Regions from separate parts of the Mesorhizobium sp. AR02 genome, predicted to be linked through region 1. Evidence: predicted binding sites of a transcription regulator. Region 1 holds the regulator's gene; each other region holds the start of a gene.

Region 1 (4,208 bases):
TCGTCGGTCTTCCAGCGCTCTTCCTGGAAGTTGGACCACGAAACACCGATGACCTTGTCCTTCGCCTGCGCGACCGACGCAAGCGTCAGCGACATGGCGACACCCGCCAGGATGGCGGCCGTGAATCTCTTCATGATATCCTCCCTGCGCCGCGTATGGCGCGACCAAACTGGCCCTAAGGCCGGCACAGAGGCTCTATTTTTTCGAGCCTCGAAAAAACACTGAGCCAACACCGGAACGCTGTCAACAACGATTCTGATGGATTTTGATGTCCCTGCGAATTTTTTTCGAGCCCCGGAATAAATAAATGACAGGACGGGCCGCTTCTGCCACTATTTGGGCGTGTCGTCGGCAGCGTTCGAGGGGCAGGAAGAACCGCGGCGACCGGGAGGATGTGGGAAACATGTCGGTCGGAATCCGCCACGACGATCTGCGCCGGCGCAACCGCGCGATGGTGATTGCGGCCGTGCGCCGGGCCGGTCGGCCCTCGCGCACCGAGATTGCCGCGACCACCGGCCTCAGCCATTCGACCATATCGGCGATCTCTTCCGACCTGATCGGCGAAGGCATCCTGGCCGAAGGCAAGCCGAGCGAAGCCGGCGCGCTGAAACGCGGCAGGCCACAGGTTGGCCTCGGCCTCAATCCGGAGGCCGCGGCTGTCATGACCGTGGTGCTGTCGCTGAATTTCCTCTCCGTCGCCGTCATCGACTATGCCGGCCAGGTGGTATCGGAAGAACAGCGCCGGCTGGACACGCTGACCATGTCGCGCGAGGCGCTGATCGGTGAATGCGTCGCCATCGTACGACGGCGCCTCGAGGATCCCGATATCGACGTGCGCAGCGTCGCCCGCATCGCGCTGGCGATCCAGGGCATCACCGACACCGAGGCCCGCTCGATGCTGTGGTCGCCGATCACACCGCAGACCGACATCGCCTTCGCCGACATACTCGAGGCCGAGTTCGGCATCCCCGCCACCATGGAAAACGACTGCAACATGATGGCGGTGGCGCTGCGCTGGCGCGATCCGGAGCGCTACCGCGACGACTTCATCGCCATCCTTCTGTCGCACGGCATCGGCATGGGCCTGGTGCTGAAGGGCGAGCTGTTTACCGGCACCCATTCCTCTGGTGGCGAGTTCGGCCACATGATCCATCGGCCGGGCGGCGCGCTCTGCCGCTGCGGACGCCGCGGCTGCGTCGAGGCCTATGCCGGCAACTACGCCATCTGGCGCAACGCCAGGCAGCTCAGCGAGGACACCGAGCCGGTCGCCGATGTCAGCGACGCGCAGATGCGGGCGCTCGCCGCGACGGCGCGGGAACGGGACGGCCCCGAGCGCGAAGCCTACCGCAGGGCCGGCGAGGCACTCGGTTATGGCCTCGGCAGCCTGTTCGCGCTGATCGATCCCGCACCCGTCGCCATGGTCGGCGTCAGCGCCGCCGCCTTCGACCTGATCGAGCCGGCACTGCGCGAGGCGATCGCCCAGACCGCAGGCGGCCAGCACTCGAAATCGATTTCCTTCGACACCGAGCCGAACGAACTGCCGCTGATCCGCGAAGGCTGCGCCATGCGCGCACTGACCTTCGTCGACCAGGAAATTTTCGCGCCGGGGGTGCAGGGTAAGTCAGGCGTTGGAAAGAACGTAGCCTGAGCTGACGTCCGTCATTGATGCCGTAGACCATCGCCGACTTTGGAGATTGGCAGAAGCCTCTCAGCTTCGTCATCAACTCTGAGGAATGGTGGCGTCGCTTCGCTCCTTGCTCCGCCATAGGATGACGAGGTCATGAGCGTCTCAGCCAATCATCAATGCGTGTGACCCGGGAGTGGAGACATTCAACCTATCAACGCTTCCGCGCCAAGGCTCTAATCTTCCCTGATCGCGTAGCCGGCGCCCCGAATGGTTCTAATCACGTCCGGCATGCGGCCATTGTTGACCGCCTTGCGCAGCCGGCCGACATGCACGTCGACGGTGCGCTCGTCGATATAGATCGTCTCGCCCCAGACATTGTCGAGCAGCTGGCTGCGCGAGAACACGCGGCCGGGATGACGCATCATGAATTCGAGCAGGCGGAACTCGGTCGGCCCGAGCCGGATCTCGCTCTTCTTGCGATAAACCCGGTGCGATTCACGGTCGAGCACGATGTCGCCGACCTTGAGCACGCTGGACAGAACTTCCGGCTTGGCGCGGCGCAGCAGCGCCTTGACGCGAGCCATGAATTCCGGCGTCGAGAACGGCTTGACCAGATAGTCGTCGGCGCCGGTCGAGAGCCCACGTACGCGGTCGCTTTCTTCGCCCCGCGCGGTCAGCATGATGATCGGCAGCCGCTCGGTCTCGGGCCGCATCCGCAGGCGCCGACAGAGTTCGATGCCGGACACCGCCGGCACCATCCAGTCGAGCACCAGAAGGTCGGGCACGTTCTCCTGCAGGCGGATTTCAGCCTCGTCGCCGCGCGGCACCACCTCCACCTGGTAGCCTTCGGATTCAAGATTGTAACGGAGCAGCACCCCCAGCGGCTCCTCATCCTCCACCACCATAATGCGTGGCGCGATCATCGATTGGTCACCTCTTGCGTCAGGCCGCGGGCGCCGACATCGCCGTCTCGTCCTGCTTGGGACGATTGGCGGGCAACTGCGTGCCGGTCAGGACATAGTAGGCGTTTTCGGCAATGTTGGTCACGTGGTCGCCGATGCGTTCGAGATTCTTGGCGCAGAACAACAGATGCGTGCAAGCCGTGATGTTGCGCGGATCCTCCATCATGTAGGTCAGCAGTTCGCGGAAGACGGAGGTGTATTTGACGTCGATGCGTTCGTCGTCGGCGCGCAGCTTCGCCAGTGCCGCGGCATCGCGCGCCGCATACTCTTCGATCACGCCCTGCACCTGGATCAGCACCAGCTGTGCCATGGCGTCGATGGAATGCGACAGGTCGCGCGGCGTGGCGCTGAGGCCGACGGTGCCGACGCGCTTGGCGATGTTCTTGGCAAGGTCGCCAATGCGCTCGAGGTCGCCGGCCATGCGGATCGACCCGACGACATGGCGCAGATCATCGGCCATCGGCTGGCGCTTGGCGATCAGCGTGATGGCGCGGTCGTCGAGCTCGCGCTGACGCGCGTCCATGATGGCATCGTCGGAAACCACGCGCTGAGCGAGAGCGTTGTCGGAATTCAGCAGCGCCTTGGTGGCGCCACCGACCATCGAGCCGGCGAGATCGCCCATGTCACTGATCAGCCTGCTGATCTGTCCGAGATCCTCGTCGAAGGCTGCAACTGTGTGTTCGGCCATGATCCTGGTCCTCGTATGCGTGCGATCAGCCGAAGCGGCCGGTGATGTAGTCTTGCGTGCGCTTCTCGCGAGGCGACGTGAAGATCTTCTCGGTTTTGTCGAACTCGACCAGTTCGCCCAGATACATGAAAGCGGTCTGCTTCGAGACACGCGCCGCCTGCTGCATGTTGTGGGTGACGATGACGATCGTGTAGTCGGCCTGCAATTCGTCGATCAGCTCCTCGATCTTGGCGGTCGACAGCGGGTCGAGCGCCGAGGCCGGCTCGTCGAGCAGAATGACCTCCGGCTTCACCGCCACCGTGCGGGCGATGCAAAGCCGCTGCTGCTGGCCGCCAGACAGGCTGAGGCCGCTGGCATTGAGCTTGTCCTTGACCTCGGTCCACAGTGCTGCGCGCTTCAGCGCCTGCTCGACACGGCCGTCCATCTCGGCCTTGCTGATCTTCTCATAGAGCCTGACGCCGAAAGCGATGTTCTCATAGATCGACATCGGGAACGGCGTCGGCTTCTGGAACACCATGCCGATCTTGGTGCGCAGCAGGTTGAGATCCTGCGAGCGGTCGAGAACGTTCTGGCCGTCGAGCAGCACCTGGCCCTCGGCGGTCTGCTTGGGATAAAGCTCGTAGATGCGGTTGAAGACGCGCAGCAGCGTCGACTTTCCGCAGCCCGACGGGCCAATGAAGGCGGTGACGCTGCGCTCGGGCAGCGACAGCGTGATATCCTTCAGCGCCTTCGACTGGCCATAGTAGAAGTTGAGGTTCTTGACCTCGATCTTGGCCTTGGCCACCGCCTCGGCGGCGATCGTCATGTCTGGAGACAACATCTGGCTCATTTGTCCTCTCTGCGTCCGGTCAGGCTGCGCGCAAAGATGCTGAGCGCGAGAACCGTCAATGTGATTATGAGTGCGCCGGTCCAGGCCAGTTGCTGCCATTCC
Region 2 (4,208 bases), on a different replicon from region 1:
TCTTGCCTATTGTCGAGCCAGGCCGGTGTTTCGAAATCCATCAGTGACAGGCAGAGAGCAGCGGTTGCCGACGAGAAGGGCCGCGGCGCCGTCAGCGTCCGGTCGAGCGGCACGACGCGACCGGGATACGCCGTCGCAAGCAGAGCGGCACGAAACACGACTTGGGCGTCGAAGACCGGATCGGCAAAGCCTGGTTTCAACGAAACGCTGGCGGACGACATGGCGCCCTCGGCAAACGTACCAGATTGGACTGTCATGGCAGATCCTCCCCGCGCACCATGGTGAAGAAATCGACTTTGGTGGATGCGGCCTTGCGGCTTTTCTCCATCCGCCGCACTTCGGCTTTTTGGCGCAGCGGCTCGATTACCTTGGCCATGACCTCGTCATGGCGGTCCGGTTGCTGCAACAGCGCATCGACGATCGCTGCCAGTTCTGCCTGGCGCTTGTCACGTCCCTGCACATAACCATGGCCGACCGTCCCCTCTTTGAGCTGGACCGAGGCGCGGGCGACCGTCATCTCGCCCAGGTTGAACACATTTCCCGTGCCACCGGCACGGCCCCGAACCATCACCAGGCCGACATTGGGAGTCCGAAGCCATTCAAAGAGCACGCCGCTCGCCAAGTCGGTCGCCAAGGCCTCAAGCTCGCTGCCAACACTGCGGGACAAAATCCCGAGCCATTCGGAGCGCTTTGCAATGGCAACCGACTCGGCTTGCATCTCCATTTTCGAGTTCATCAGTTGTCTTCCTTTTGGTGTCCTTAGAGATATTGTTTTCCAGCGACCCAAATGTTGCGGATCACCGGCACGCCGTCGACGAGGCGCACGCGGATTAGGTCGGCGCGCAGACCAGGAGCGATGCGGCCGCGATCGATAAAGCCAAGCAAGTCGGCGGGATTTTTCGTCACCATGGCAACCGCCTCCGGGAGATCGAAGCCTTTGGCCGCGAGCGCGAATACGGCATGAAGCAGACTTCCCGGCACGTAGTCGGAGGTGAGCACGTCAAGCAGACCGTGGTCGGCAAGTTCCATTGCGCTGACATTGCCGTAATGCGAGCCGCCAAGAATGATGTTCGGCGAACCCATGACGATCTGCATGCCGAGTTCACGGGCGCGCCGTGCCGCTGTGAGGGTGGTTGGAAACTCACTGATCGTGATGCCGTCGCTATGAGATTCTTCGACGTTTCCGATCGTCGTGTCGTCGTGACTGGCGATGCGAATATTGTGCTCGCGGCAGAGGCATCCGATTGTCGAACGGCTCTGCGGTACATATTGCTGCTGATGGTCTCGGCGTTCGGCGATGTAGAGCGCGAACTCGTCCTCGGTCCAGACTCGGGCGTTCTTCTTGGCGCGCCACTCCCGATAGAGCGTCAGATTATGCCACTGCCGCTGGCCCGGTGTGTGATCCATCATGCTGATCAGCTTCAGCCCGGGATTGTCGATGTGCCGTTCGACCAATGGCAGCAGGGCCGAGTCTGACAGCTCGCAACGAAAATGGAAATAATGATCGATCTTGAGAAGACCGGCGGCGCGCGCCGTCGTCAGTCCGTTGATCACCTCGTTCAGCATGGCAGTGCGGGCGCGGCCGCTGTCGTAGTCGCCCAGAGACAGCGCATCGAGCACGGTCGTGATGCCGGCGCCCAGCAACTCCCAATCATGTGCAAGCAAGGCGGCGAGTGGTATGGGCCATTGGACGCCCGGCCGCGGGTGCATGAACTGCTCAACATTGTCGGTGTGCAGGTCGATCAGGCCGGGCAGAAGGAAGTCGCCCTCGCAATCGAGCACATTGATCCGGCCCGTCGTTGCAGCGCCAATGGAAGACACCATTGCGTCATGGATTTCCAGGGTGCCTTCGGTAACGCGATCTTCCTGGACGATCCGCGCATTGCTAAGTTGCAAGCTCATTGGCTGTCACCTTCAGCTTGTTTGGCGACAGCAAACGACCCGAGCCTGTCGGCCGATGGGAATAAAATTGTTAGGCGGGTTAGGTCTTTCGGCGACAGCCTGGCGGCGCGCAACAACGGCTCATCGAGCTCTCCATGGATCAAGTTTTCAGCCGTCATTCTGTCAGGTTGCCGCCGGCTAGCCTCGAGGAAGACAGCCGGGCTCGGTTTGGTTGCCATGCTACGAAATCCATGGTTGTCGAGTGTGCCTGCTCGGGATAGAATAGCCAACCATGTTCAGACATGTCAACATGAGGGCACATCGCACGGTTTCATGACGGTGAGATGACTATTCGAAAGAGAAGCGAATGAATGAGATGAGCCACGAGTTGATGAACGAGCTGCCGCGGTGGAGGCAGATCGAACTGACACTCCTGAAGGAAATCGATGCCGGCGCGTTCAGGGTTGGGCAGAAGCTACCTGGCGAAAATGTCCTTGCGCCTCATTTTGGCGTCACCAGGACAACGGTCCGGCGGGCATTGGGAGAACTACAGAATAAGGGCGTGCTGCGTATTGAACGTGGACGTGGCGCCTTCGTAGAGCGTCGGATTCAGTACGGACTTGGCGCCGGGTCTTCCTTTATGGCTAACCTTCGCGACGCGAGCTTGGAGCCCGCGGTAGAGATTCTTGCGAAGTTTGAGGTGTCTGCCTCTACGGAAATCGCAAATCGACTGCAGATTCCGATAGGTGAGCCCGTCCTGGTCATCGATACGGTTGGTAAGGCAAGCGATCTGACGATCTCAGTTTCGCGGCATCATTTGCCTTTGCGCCTTTTTCCAGATGCACTCAATCGGATCTCGAGTTTTTCCTGCATCACTGAAGTCTATCGGCTCTTTGGCTACGAAAATACGCGTCGCACTCATTGTCATATAGAAGCGCGCTTGCCCTCGTCTGAAGAAGCCAGACGGCTCGAACAGCCAAAAACCGAACCCATCCTTGAAGTGGAAAGTGTTAAAATGATCGACGAAACCCCGATCGACTACAGCATCGGCCGCTTCTCAGCTGCCCGCGTCTCGGTTTATTTTGATAATTGAAGCCGCTAACCCGTCCTATTCAGTGCGCCCCGATGGCGCGTATCACCAGTGGAGGAAGGTTCCACCCAGATAGTAGTCGATTGGTCTGGTAGCTGACGAGCGGCTCGGTCGGGTAACTGGCCGGGTCGAAGCCTCGTGACAAAGGCCGCCTTGGGCGGTTGAGCAATCCGATGGGCCGTAACGTGAGTGAAGCCTGAGCAGGCCTCGAAAGTGATGATGTGGATGCCGACCCGCCTGAATTTCGGGGAAGGCCGCGCGAACGGGGAAGCAATCGACATGTGCACCCGTTCGATCCGCCGGGGTAATGGGCACGGCACGTCGGAAGGGTGATACGGGTAGGGGGAGACCCGCTCGGCATGAGGGTAGCGGCCTCAACGCAGCCGTCAGGGCGGCGGTGCCGGTGGGAGTCGGACAGGGTCATAATACCGCTGAAGCCGGGTAATGCCGGTGGAGGGAAGGGCCCTGACTTCTGGTGTGCTTTTGACGTTGGTGAGGAGGGGGTGATTGGCGATGAGCCTCGAAACACCCGAAAAGATCAGGAACCTTCAGAGGAAGCTGTACCGTAAGGCGAAGGCGGAGCCCGCTTTCCGCTTCTACGTGCTCTACGACAAGATCTGCCGTGAGGACATGCTGCGCCATGCCTATGCGCTGGCCCGCGCCAATGCGGGTTCGCCGGGCGTGGACAATGTGACCTTCGCGAAGATCGAGGCGGAAGGCGCGGAGAGGTGGCTGGCGGGCCTGCGCGAGGAACTTGTCTCGAAGACCTATCGGCCGCAGCCGGTGCGACGGGTGATGATCCCGAAGCCGGGGGGCGGCGAACGTCCGCTCGGCATCCCGACCATTCGGGACCGGGTGGTTCAGACCGTCGCGAAGCTGGTGCTGGAACCGATATTCGAGGCGGACTTCGAGGATGGTGCCTATGGCTATCGGCCCAGACGCAGTGGGACCGACGCAATCAAGGAAGTGCACCGGCTTGTCTGCCGGGGCCACACGGACGTGGTAGACGCCGATTTGTCGAAATACTTCGACACGATTCCGCATTCGGACCTCCTCAAATCGGTGGCCCGACGCATTGTCGACCGGCACGTGCTGCGGCTGATCAAGCTGTGGCTGAAAGCGCCGATCGAAGAGCGGGACGGTGACGGGAAACGGCACGTGAGCGGTGGTAAGAGCAGCACGCGCGGCACGCCGCAAGGTGGGGTCGCAAGCCCGCTGCTCTCGGTCATCTACATGA
Region 3 (4,208 bases), 530 kb from region 1:
CCAGCCCCCGCACCGTGCTTGCCATACGCCGGCAAACGATCGGCTATGTCAGCCAGTTCCTGCGCACAGTGCCGCGCGTCTCGGCGCTCGATGTCGTCGCCGAGCCGCTGGTCGAGCGCGGCGAAGAGCGCGAGGTTGCTCGCGGCAAGGCGCGCGCCCTGCTGGCGCAGCTCAATTTGCCGGAAAAACTCTGGACCCTGCCCCCGGCGACCTTCTCCGGCGGTGAGCAGCAGCGCGTCAACATCGCGCGCGGCTTCATCACCGAGCATCCGATCCTGCTGCTCGACGAGCCGACCGCCTCACTCGACGCCAAAAATCGTGACGTGGTGATCGAACTCATCGCCGCCAAGAAGGCGGCCGGAGTCGCCCTGCTCGGCATCTTCCACGACCACGACGTGCGCGAGGCGGTTGCCGACCGCATCATTGACGTCACCGCTTTCGCTCCGGGAAAACTCGCCGCATGACCAGGAAATTGTCGGAGACACCGCTGGTTCACCCGACGGCAGAGGTCCAGAACTCGACGCTTGGCCGCTGGACCGAGATCGCCGACCGCAGCCGGGTTTCGGAAAGCGAGCTCGGCGACTATTCCTACATGATGCAGGATTGCGCCGTCTGGTGCGCGACGATCGGCAAGTTTGCCAACATCGCGGCAAGCGTGCGCCTCAACGCCACCAACCACCCGACCTGGCGCCCGACGCTGCACCACTTCACCTACCGCGCCTCGGACTATTGGGACGATGCCGAGCACGAGAGCGAATTCTTCGCCCAGCGCCGCGCCAAGCGCGTCAACATCGGCCACGACACCTGGCTCGGCCACGGCTCGACCGTCCTGCCCGGCGTCACCGTCGGCGACGGCGCAGCGGTTGGGGCCGGAGCCGTCGTCTCGAAGGATGTCGCGCCCTACACCATCGTCGCCGGCGTGCCGGCAAAGCCGATCCGCGAACGCTTCGACCGCCGCACCGCCGAGCGCTACCAGGCGCTTGCCTGGTGGGACTGGGACCACGCCAGGCTGCGCGCGTCGCTTGACGACTTTCGCGAGCTGTCGGCTGAGGCTTTCCTCGAGAAGCATGGCGGCTGACAATTTGCGTTCGCCCGCGGCGGCGAATAGCGATCAGCCTTGAGGCCGTATTTAGCCCTTTATTGGGTGTACTTTTACCGAGCTTGAGAGTCGTGGAGGTCGGGTATGCTCAAACGGTGGATTGGGCCTTGCCTATTTGGGTTAGCGGCGCTCCTGCCTCAGCATGCCATCACGGCCGAGGTGCCAAAGACTGATCCTCGCGGCGCTGTCTTGTGCGCTTGGATGATTTATACCGAAATTGAAGCGGTCGGCGAGGCCTGCTCTCCGCAACAGGATCGCGACTTTCTCGTCTTCCTTCAATCTCAGATCGATCGCATTAAAGCGTTTATCGTGCGGAATTCAGATACCACGCAGGCAGCGCTCGAAGAGCAGCAACGCCAAGTCCGGGCGAGCGAGGCGCATCGCAGCAGTGTCTCATGCCAGCCGGACAGCGAGAGTATGCAAATGTACAATGCAATCAAGTCGGTCGACCGTCGGCAAATCATTGCCGATATGGATAAGCTCCTTGAAGTTGATCGTGAGCCTGTAGCAAATCCTTGCCTTTGAAGACCCTTCGCGTCCGGTCCTGTTTCATATCCCTGACACATGACTCGGACAGGACGCCATCTCCCCCAAGGAGATCGCTATGCTCGACATCGTCAGACCCTCGCTCGCCGGATTCTTCGCCGGCTCCAATCCCACACCACCAGCGCATCTCGGCACACGCTACGACAGCTCGGGCAATTTCCTGACCGAGCCCGGCAACACCGTCGTCAGCCATCTCGTCAGCGGTTCGCCTTCAGAGGCCGTGGTGCTTACGGTGCGCGACAAGATGCTGGCGATGCCCGATGCCGACCGGCTGGCCTTCACGCCGGTCTCCAGCCTGCACATGACGCTGTTCCAGGGCATCATCGAGTACCGCCGCCGCTTGCCCTACTGGCCGCAGGACGTGCCGCTCGACACCAGTATCGATGCGATGACCCGGCTCTATCTGGAACGCTTAAAAGGGTTCGAGGGCTTCGGCCCCTTCAACATCAAGGTGGTCGAAATCGTGCCGACCGGCCTCACCGTTGCCGGTGCGACCGATGAGGATGTGCGCATCATGCGCCAATGGCGCGATGCGCTGGCGGTGCCGTTCGGCTATCGGCACCCCGATCACGACGCTTATGTCTTCCACATCACCTTCGCTTACCAGATCCAGCGTCTGGCGGACGAGCGGGCGGCAGCATGGCAGGCGCTGTTCGATGATGGCCTGGCACTTTTCGCACGGCAGGCGCCGGTGATCGAGATCAGGGCCCCCACCTTCTGCGCCTTCCGCGACATGAAGCATTTCGAGGAATTGCTGGTGCTCGGCTGATTGCCCGCCAGGCGCCAATGCATGTCGCCCGAAACTGACCTCGGTTTTGGAAGAACGACATGCATAAAGACAAAGACCTGAAGCGCGTCGCATGAATTCGTTTCAGCGCGACGCGCTTCAGCTGTCGCGCCTGTGGAGCGTAACAAAACTGACATGCTGGCGACACGGCAGGTTCATGTGGCTGCGTTAGGCGAGAGCCTGACGATCAATAAGGCCCGGACTGGAGCCCAGCCCCATGTCAGCAAGCTCTGCCACACTCGAAATCCGCGGCGTCAGCCGACGATTTGGCAAGGACACCGCCGTCAGCGACGTCAGCATCTCGATCCCGCAGGGTCAGATGGTCGGCGTCATTGGCCGTTCGGGCGCCGGCAAATCGACCCTTCTTCGTATGATCAACCGTCTTGTCGACCCCAGCCAGGGGTCGATTTTTTTTGACGGCGCCGAGGTCTCCCAGCTGCGCGGCTCGCCGCTGCGGCGCTGGCAGCGCGACTGCGCCATGATCTTCCAGCAGTTCAACCTGGTGCCGCGCCTCGACGTGCTGACCAACGTGCTGCTTGGCAAGTTGAACCACCGTTCGACCCTGTCCAACCTTCTCGGCATGTTCTCGCGCGCCGAATGCGCCGAGGCAGTCACCGCCCTTGAGCGGCTCGACATCGCCCGCACCGCGCTTCAGCCCGCCGGTACCTTGTCTGGTGGGCAGCAGCAGCGCGTCGCCATCGCCCGCGCCCTGATGCAGCAGCCCAAGGTGATCCTCGCCGACGAGCCGATCGCCTCGCTCGACCCGCTCAACGCCAAGGTTGTGATGGATTCGCTGCAGGACATCAATCTGCGCGAAGGCATCACCGTCGTCACCAATCTGCACACGCTCGATACCGCGCGCACCTATTGCAACCGCATCATCGGCATGGCCGCCGGCAAGGTCGTCTTCGATGGTCCGCCTGAAGAGCTCAACCGTGAGGCCGTGCGTCTCGTCTATGGCGCCGACGCCAACGGCAGCGAAATCTCCGAGGCCATTACCTCGACCAGCGTTGCCTTCAAGCAAAAGATCGCCGCATCCGCCGGACCGCTCGAGCCCGCATTCCCCGGTTACTGAGAGCGGTTGGGATCGCCAGCCCGCGTCAAGGGCACTTGTCAAGATCAAGAACGCTGCCGGCGCGGGGCCGGAACTTACAGGAGAGACATCAAATGTTCAGGAAGATGGTTTTCAGCGCCGTTTCGGTGCTCGCCATGGCGACCAGCATGGCCCACGCCGCCGATCTGAAGGAATTCCGCGTCGGCATCCTCGGCGGCGAAAACGAAACCGACCGGCTGCGCAACTACCAGTGCCTGGCCGACCATTTGAAGGCCGAATTCGGCTTCGAAAAGGTCTCGCTGTTCCCCGCCGCCGACTATGACGGCGTCATCCAGGGCCTGCTCGGCGGCACGCTCGACTTCGCCGAACTCGGCGCCTCCGGCTATGCCAGCGTCTACATCAAGGACCCGAAGGCGGTCACCCCGATCCTCACCACCCAGCAGACCGACGGCGCGACCGGCTATTATTCGATCGGCCTGGCGCTGAAATCCTCCGGCATCACCGACATCAAGTCGGCCAAGGGCAAGAAGCTCGGCTATGCCGATCCGGATTCGACCTCGGGCTACCTGATCCCGCTGACGCAGATTCCGAAGACCACCGGCGCGTCGAATGAGGCCTTCTTCGCCTCGACGCAGTTCAATGGCGGCCACGAGAACAACATCCTGGCCGTGCGCGACGGCAAGGTCGATGTCGCGGTGGACGATTCCTCCGGCATCGGCGAC
Region 4 (4,208 bases), 1.1 Mb from region 1:
AAGCGTTCGCCGGCCACCTCGCGCGGGCCGCTATTGTCGATCGTGGTGACGCCGGGACCGGACAGGGTCACATTGGCGCTGCGTGCCAGGCGAGCCAGCACTTCGCCGCGCGACTCGCGGCCGCGCATCGCCAGCCGCTCGGCAAGAACGCCGTGCGAGGCGGTGATCTCGACAATGGCCAGATTGGCATAGCGCTCGCGCAAGGAGGGGATGATCGCCCGCGATACGTTCGCCACCGCGACATGGCCATTGGCGACCGACCAGTCGACATCGGCCGGCAGGCCATAGCGCAGACCATGCGCCTCCCAGGAGATGGCGAAGGCGCCATCGGCCTCGGCTTCGACAAAGGCGGCGTCGGCCAGCGTGTCGTGATCCTCGCTCGCCGCATCGCTCGGCCTGGTGATGACGCGGCGGACGAACTCCAGCCGGCTCTCGTCGGCAAAGAGGGCGCGGGCGTAGCCGATCACCGTGTCCTTGCCGGCGCCACTTGGGCCCACGACGGCAACAAAGACGCCATGGCGGATTGGAAACGTTTCAGCGGACAATTCACGCTCGATCAAGGCCGACACCATCATGCGACCCGGCGTCCCTGCCGCCAGACGGTGCGCACGACCGGAACATGGTCATCGACGCGCACGCGCACCAGATCGGCGCGGCGGCCTTGCTCGATGATGCCGCGGTCGTTGAGGCCAACGGCTTCGGCCGGGTTCTTCGACACCATGGCGACCGCCTGCGGCAGCGAAATGCCTTCGACCATATCACCGAGGAAGAAGGCCGACTGGATCAGGCTGAAGGGAATATAGTCGGACGACAGGATGTCGAGCAGGCCGTCGCTGGCCAGCGTGCGTGCCGAGACATTGCCCGAATGCGAGGCGCCGCGCATGACGTTGGGCGCGCCCATCAGCACGCCGAGGCCGGCAGCCTTCGAAGCACGCGCGGCTTCCTCGGTGGTCGGGAACTCGGCAACGCGCACGCCTTGCTCGATCGCCTCGTCGACATGGCCTGATGTGGCGTCGTCATGGCTGGCCAGCACGATGCCGCGCTCGTGGCAGGCGGCGGCGATCACCGCGCGGTTCGGCGCCGAATTGCGCGCTGATTCCGCCATTCGCTTTTCGCAGAACAATTTGAAGTCGCGGTCGGTCAGCTTCAGCTTGCGCTGGTAATAGTAGGCATAGGTTTCGAGATTGACGAACTGGCGCTGGCCGGGGGCATGGTCCATCAGCGATGCCAGCTTGACCCGGTCGTCCTGATCGAAATTGGCGAAGGCCTGCAGGCAGTCCGGCGCCGAAACCTCGCAGCGCAGATGAATGAAATGGTCGGCCCGCAACCGGTCCTGCGCGACGCTATCCTCGATCGCGTCGGCCAGCTTGCGGATGTCGGTCGATGTCAGATCTGCGTCCTCGTCCATGCCGACGCGCAAGGCGTCGAGCACGGTGGTGATGCCGGCGGTCGCCACCTGCGCGTCATGGGCAAGCACCGCGGCGATCGGGTTCCAGCGCACTTTCGGCCGTGGCGCATAGTGGCCTTCGAGATGGTCGGTGTGCAGTTCGACCAGCCCGGGAATGACATAGTCGCCGCCCATATCCTCGCCAGTCCGGCCAGAACCTGCATCGATGCCGGCGATAAAGCCGTCACGCAGCACCAGCGAACCCTCGACGATCTCGTCGGCAAGCACGATGCGGGCGTTGGAAAGAACGGTCTCGGCGGTCATTTCAGGCAGTCCTTGGTTATTCCTGGCCGGAGCAATTCCGGCTGGAGTTATTCAGGCGATTCTTCTGGCCGGGCGGCGTCCCAGCGCGTGCTGGGAAAGCACCATGAACGGCGCACCGGGTTCGGGTTCGACAAACAGTGTCAGCGCGTCCACCAGCACAGGCTGCCGCAGAACCTCCGCGAACAGGCTGTCGATTGCTGCGCGCAAACGGGGGCTTTCCTGTGGCCCCGCCCGGCCGGACAGCGTCATGTGGAAACGAAAGGTCTCGAAGACATAGGGGTAGCCCCACTGGCAGAGATTGCGGAACTCGGCCGGCTTCAGCGAATCCGGGCTGCGCCGCTCGATCTCGGCCTCGGTCAGCGGCGCGCGGAACCGGTCGAAATCGCGCACGACGTCGTCGGCGAAGCGGTTGAGCGAAGGCAACGGCCCCTCCGGCACCAGCGCGAAGAAGCTGTCGATCTGGCTGACGACGAGCCGCGGGATCGTCACCACCGGGGTCGCTTCGGCAAAATGGTCGAGCCCCGCGCGCAGCGAGGTCTCGGTCTCGTTGGCTGCCAGGCGGAAGGGGGCTTTCAGCGTCGCGTGGAAGCCATAGCGGCGTGCCGAAGCGGTGTGGAAGGCGACTTCCGCCGCCGACAAATCGGCCACGGCCTCGACCGGCCTTGTCGCCGCGCCGAACGGGTCGCGGCCCAGCCAGTTGGCGGCGATCCGCGCCAGCGGTTCGTCCTGCCTCGGGGTAAAATAGATGGCGTAGCGCATCGAAAATCCTCGTCAGCCCGCTGCCATAGGTGATTTCCATGACGGATTGACGAAGCTTTGAAGGGTTTTCGAAGGCAAATCGACCCCACAGGTCCTTAGCCGACGATTTTTCCCAGCTGGACCAATAGGTTCAATCGGAATCCCGGACCGGTCAGGCCTTCATCAACCATTCGTGCTCGGGTGCATTGTGGAATTTCCACGTCCGCTTCGGTCCGGCCATGACGTTGAGATAATAGAGGTCGTAGCCATGGCAGGCGGCGCAGGGGTGATAACCCTTGGGCACCAGCACGACATCGCCATCCTCGATCGCCATCGCTTCGTCGAGCGCCCGATGGCCATCCTTGTCGGCGTCGGTATAGACGCGCTGGAAGGCAAAGCCCTGCGGCGGGTTGAGGCGGTGGTAATAGGTCTCCTCGAGATAGGATTCAGCTGGCAGATTGTCCTGGTCGTGCTTGTGCGGCGGATAGCTCGACGTGTGGCCGCCGGGCGTGATGACCTCGACCACCAGCAGCGAGTCCGCCGGCTTGCCTTCCGGCAGGATGTTGGTGACGTAGCGCGTGTTGGTGCCCTTACCGCGCACCTCCTGGCCGAGATCGTCGGGTCCGATCACCCGGACCGGCAGCCCGCCGCCGAGGCCGGGCGCCGAGCAGACCGCGAGTTCGAGGTCCGTATCGGCTGTCACCGACCAGTCCGATCCCTCGGGTACATAGACGGACCACGGCTTGCCTTCGAAGGGTGACATGCGTTCGCCGAGCAGGCCGAGATCCTTGCCGCCGGCTTTCGCCGTGCCCTTGCCGGTGACGAACACCAGGCAGACTTCGCGATCGTCCGTCTTTCCCGAGGCACTTTCGCCGGGTCGCAGCCGATGCAGGTCGAAACCGACATAGGTCCAGCCGGCGCTTTTCGGCGTCACATGGGCGACGCGGCCATGGCCCTTGTCGGCCTTTACCAGCAGCTTCGACATCGGGTTACTCCTTCGGTTCGGCCTCGGCCGTCGCCTTGTTCTCGTCGGCCGGCTTGTAGAGATAGAAAAACTGCCAGACGCCATAGCCGGCGAAGCCTAGCGCGATGACGCCCCAGAATGGTGTGCCGGTGGCGAACTCGATGATCGACCAGATGACGCAGACGGCGACGACAGCGACACGCCGCCATAAGGGCCGGAAGAACGGGTGCTCGGAATCTTTCATCGCGCCAATCTACAGCAACCTGCTTCGCCGTGAACCCATCGCGTCAGGCATTCGGGAACCCTTGGGTTTCGACGGTGTAGCCGGCGGCGGTCATCACACGCATCAATTCCTTGTGGCCGACCTGCGCCATCTTGAGCGGCGGGTTCTTCTTGGGGTCCTGCTCGGCCTCGACCACGAACCAGCCTTCATAGCCATGGTCGGCGAAGCGTTGCACGATGGCGCCGAAATCCAGCGAGCCGTCGCCCGGCACGGTGAAGGCGCCGAGCGCCACGGCATCGAGGAAGGACTGCTTGGTGCGGTCGAGCCCGTCAATCACGCCCATGCGCACATCCTTCACATGCACATGGCTGATGCGCTTGTGGTGGTTGTTGATGGCGCGCAGCACATCGCCGCCGGCGAAGGCCAGATGACCGGCATCGAGCAGCAGCGGAATGCCTTCGCCGGAATGGCGCATGAAGGCGTCGAGCTCCGGCTCGGTCTCGACCACAGCCGCCATATGATGGTGGTAGGACAGCGGCATGCCTTGCTCCGCACACCATTCGCCGAATTCC

Evidence for each region. The regulator PhoB, encoded in region 1, activates phosphate uptake and scavenging genes when phosphate is short. The targets are predictions, from matches to a motif close to TGTCATNNANCTGTCAT.
Region 2: a site for PhoB is predicted at 2,215-2,231, ahead of phnF (phosphonate metabolism transcriptional regulator PhnF). Genes of this name have one in related genera too.
Region 3: a site for PhoB is predicted at 2,553-2,569, ahead of phnC (phosphonate ABC transporter ATP-binding protein). Genes of this name have one in related genera too.
Region 4: a site for PhoB is predicted at 2,509-2,525, ahead of DBIPINDM_RS15280 (DUF1045 domain-containing protein). Genes of this name have one in related genera too.

The regions. Positions count from the first base shown of each region.
Region 1 covers NZ_CP080531.1:3,431,857-3,436,064, reverse strand. Annotated here, with positions in the region: gene xylF (D-xylose ABC transporter substrate-binding protein) at 1-134, opposite strand, end outside; gene DBIPINDM_RS20815 (ROK family protein) at 404-1,648, shown strand; gene phoB (phosphate regulon transcriptional regulator PhoB) at 1,861-2,550, opposite strand; gene phoU (phosphate signaling complex protein PhoU) at 2,570-3,277, opposite strand; gene pstB (phosphate ABC transporter ATP-binding protein PstB) at 3,303-4,106, opposite strand; gene pstA (phosphate ABC transporter permease PstA) at 4,103-4,208, opposite strand, start outside.
Region 2 covers NZ_CP080530.1:574,919-579,126, forward strand. Annotated here, with positions in the region: gene phnH (phosphonate C-P lyase system protein PhnH) at 1-257, opposite strand, end outside; gene phnG (phosphonate C-P lyase system protein PhnG) at 254-718, opposite strand; gene DBIPINDM_RS02585 (alpha-D-ribose 1-methylphosphonate 5-triphosphate diphosphatase) at 760-1,902, opposite strand; gene DBIPINDM_RS02590 (hypothetical protein) at 1,899-2,120, opposite strand; gene phnF (phosphonate metabolism transcriptional regulator PhnF) at 2,249-2,974, shown strand; gene ltrA (group II intron reverse transcriptase/maturase) at 3,485-4,208, shown strand, end outside.
Region 3 covers NZ_CP080531.1:3,961,723-3,965,930, reverse strand. Annotated here, with positions in the region: gene phnL (phosphonate C-P lyase system protein PhnL) at 1-464, shown strand, start outside; gene DBIPINDM_RS23345 (DapH/DapD/GlmU-related protein) at 461-1,078, shown strand; gene DBIPINDM_RS23340 (hypothetical protein) at 1,301-1,624, shown strand; gene DBIPINDM_RS23335 (DUF1868 domain-containing protein) at 1,704-2,414, shown strand; gene phnC (phosphonate ABC transporter ATP-binding protein) at 2,650-3,507, shown strand; gene phnD (phosphonate ABC transporter substrate-binding protein) at 3,600-4,208, shown strand, end outside.
Region 4 covers NZ_CP080531.1:2,333,804-2,338,011, reverse strand. Annotated here, with positions in the region: gene phnN (phosphonate metabolism protein/1,5-bisphosphokinase (PRPP-forming) PhnN) at 1-575, opposite strand, end outside; gene DBIPINDM_RS15285 (alpha-D-ribose 1-methylphosphonate 5-triphosphate diphosphatase) at 572-1,711, opposite strand; gene DBIPINDM_RS15280 (DUF1045 domain-containing protein) at 1,763-2,470, opposite strand; gene iolB (5-deoxy-glucuronate isomerase) at 2,622-3,434, opposite strand; gene DBIPINDM_RS15270 (DUF3329 domain-containing protein) at 3,439-3,657, opposite strand; gene iolE (myo-inosose-2 dehydratase) at 3,701-4,208, opposite strand, start outside.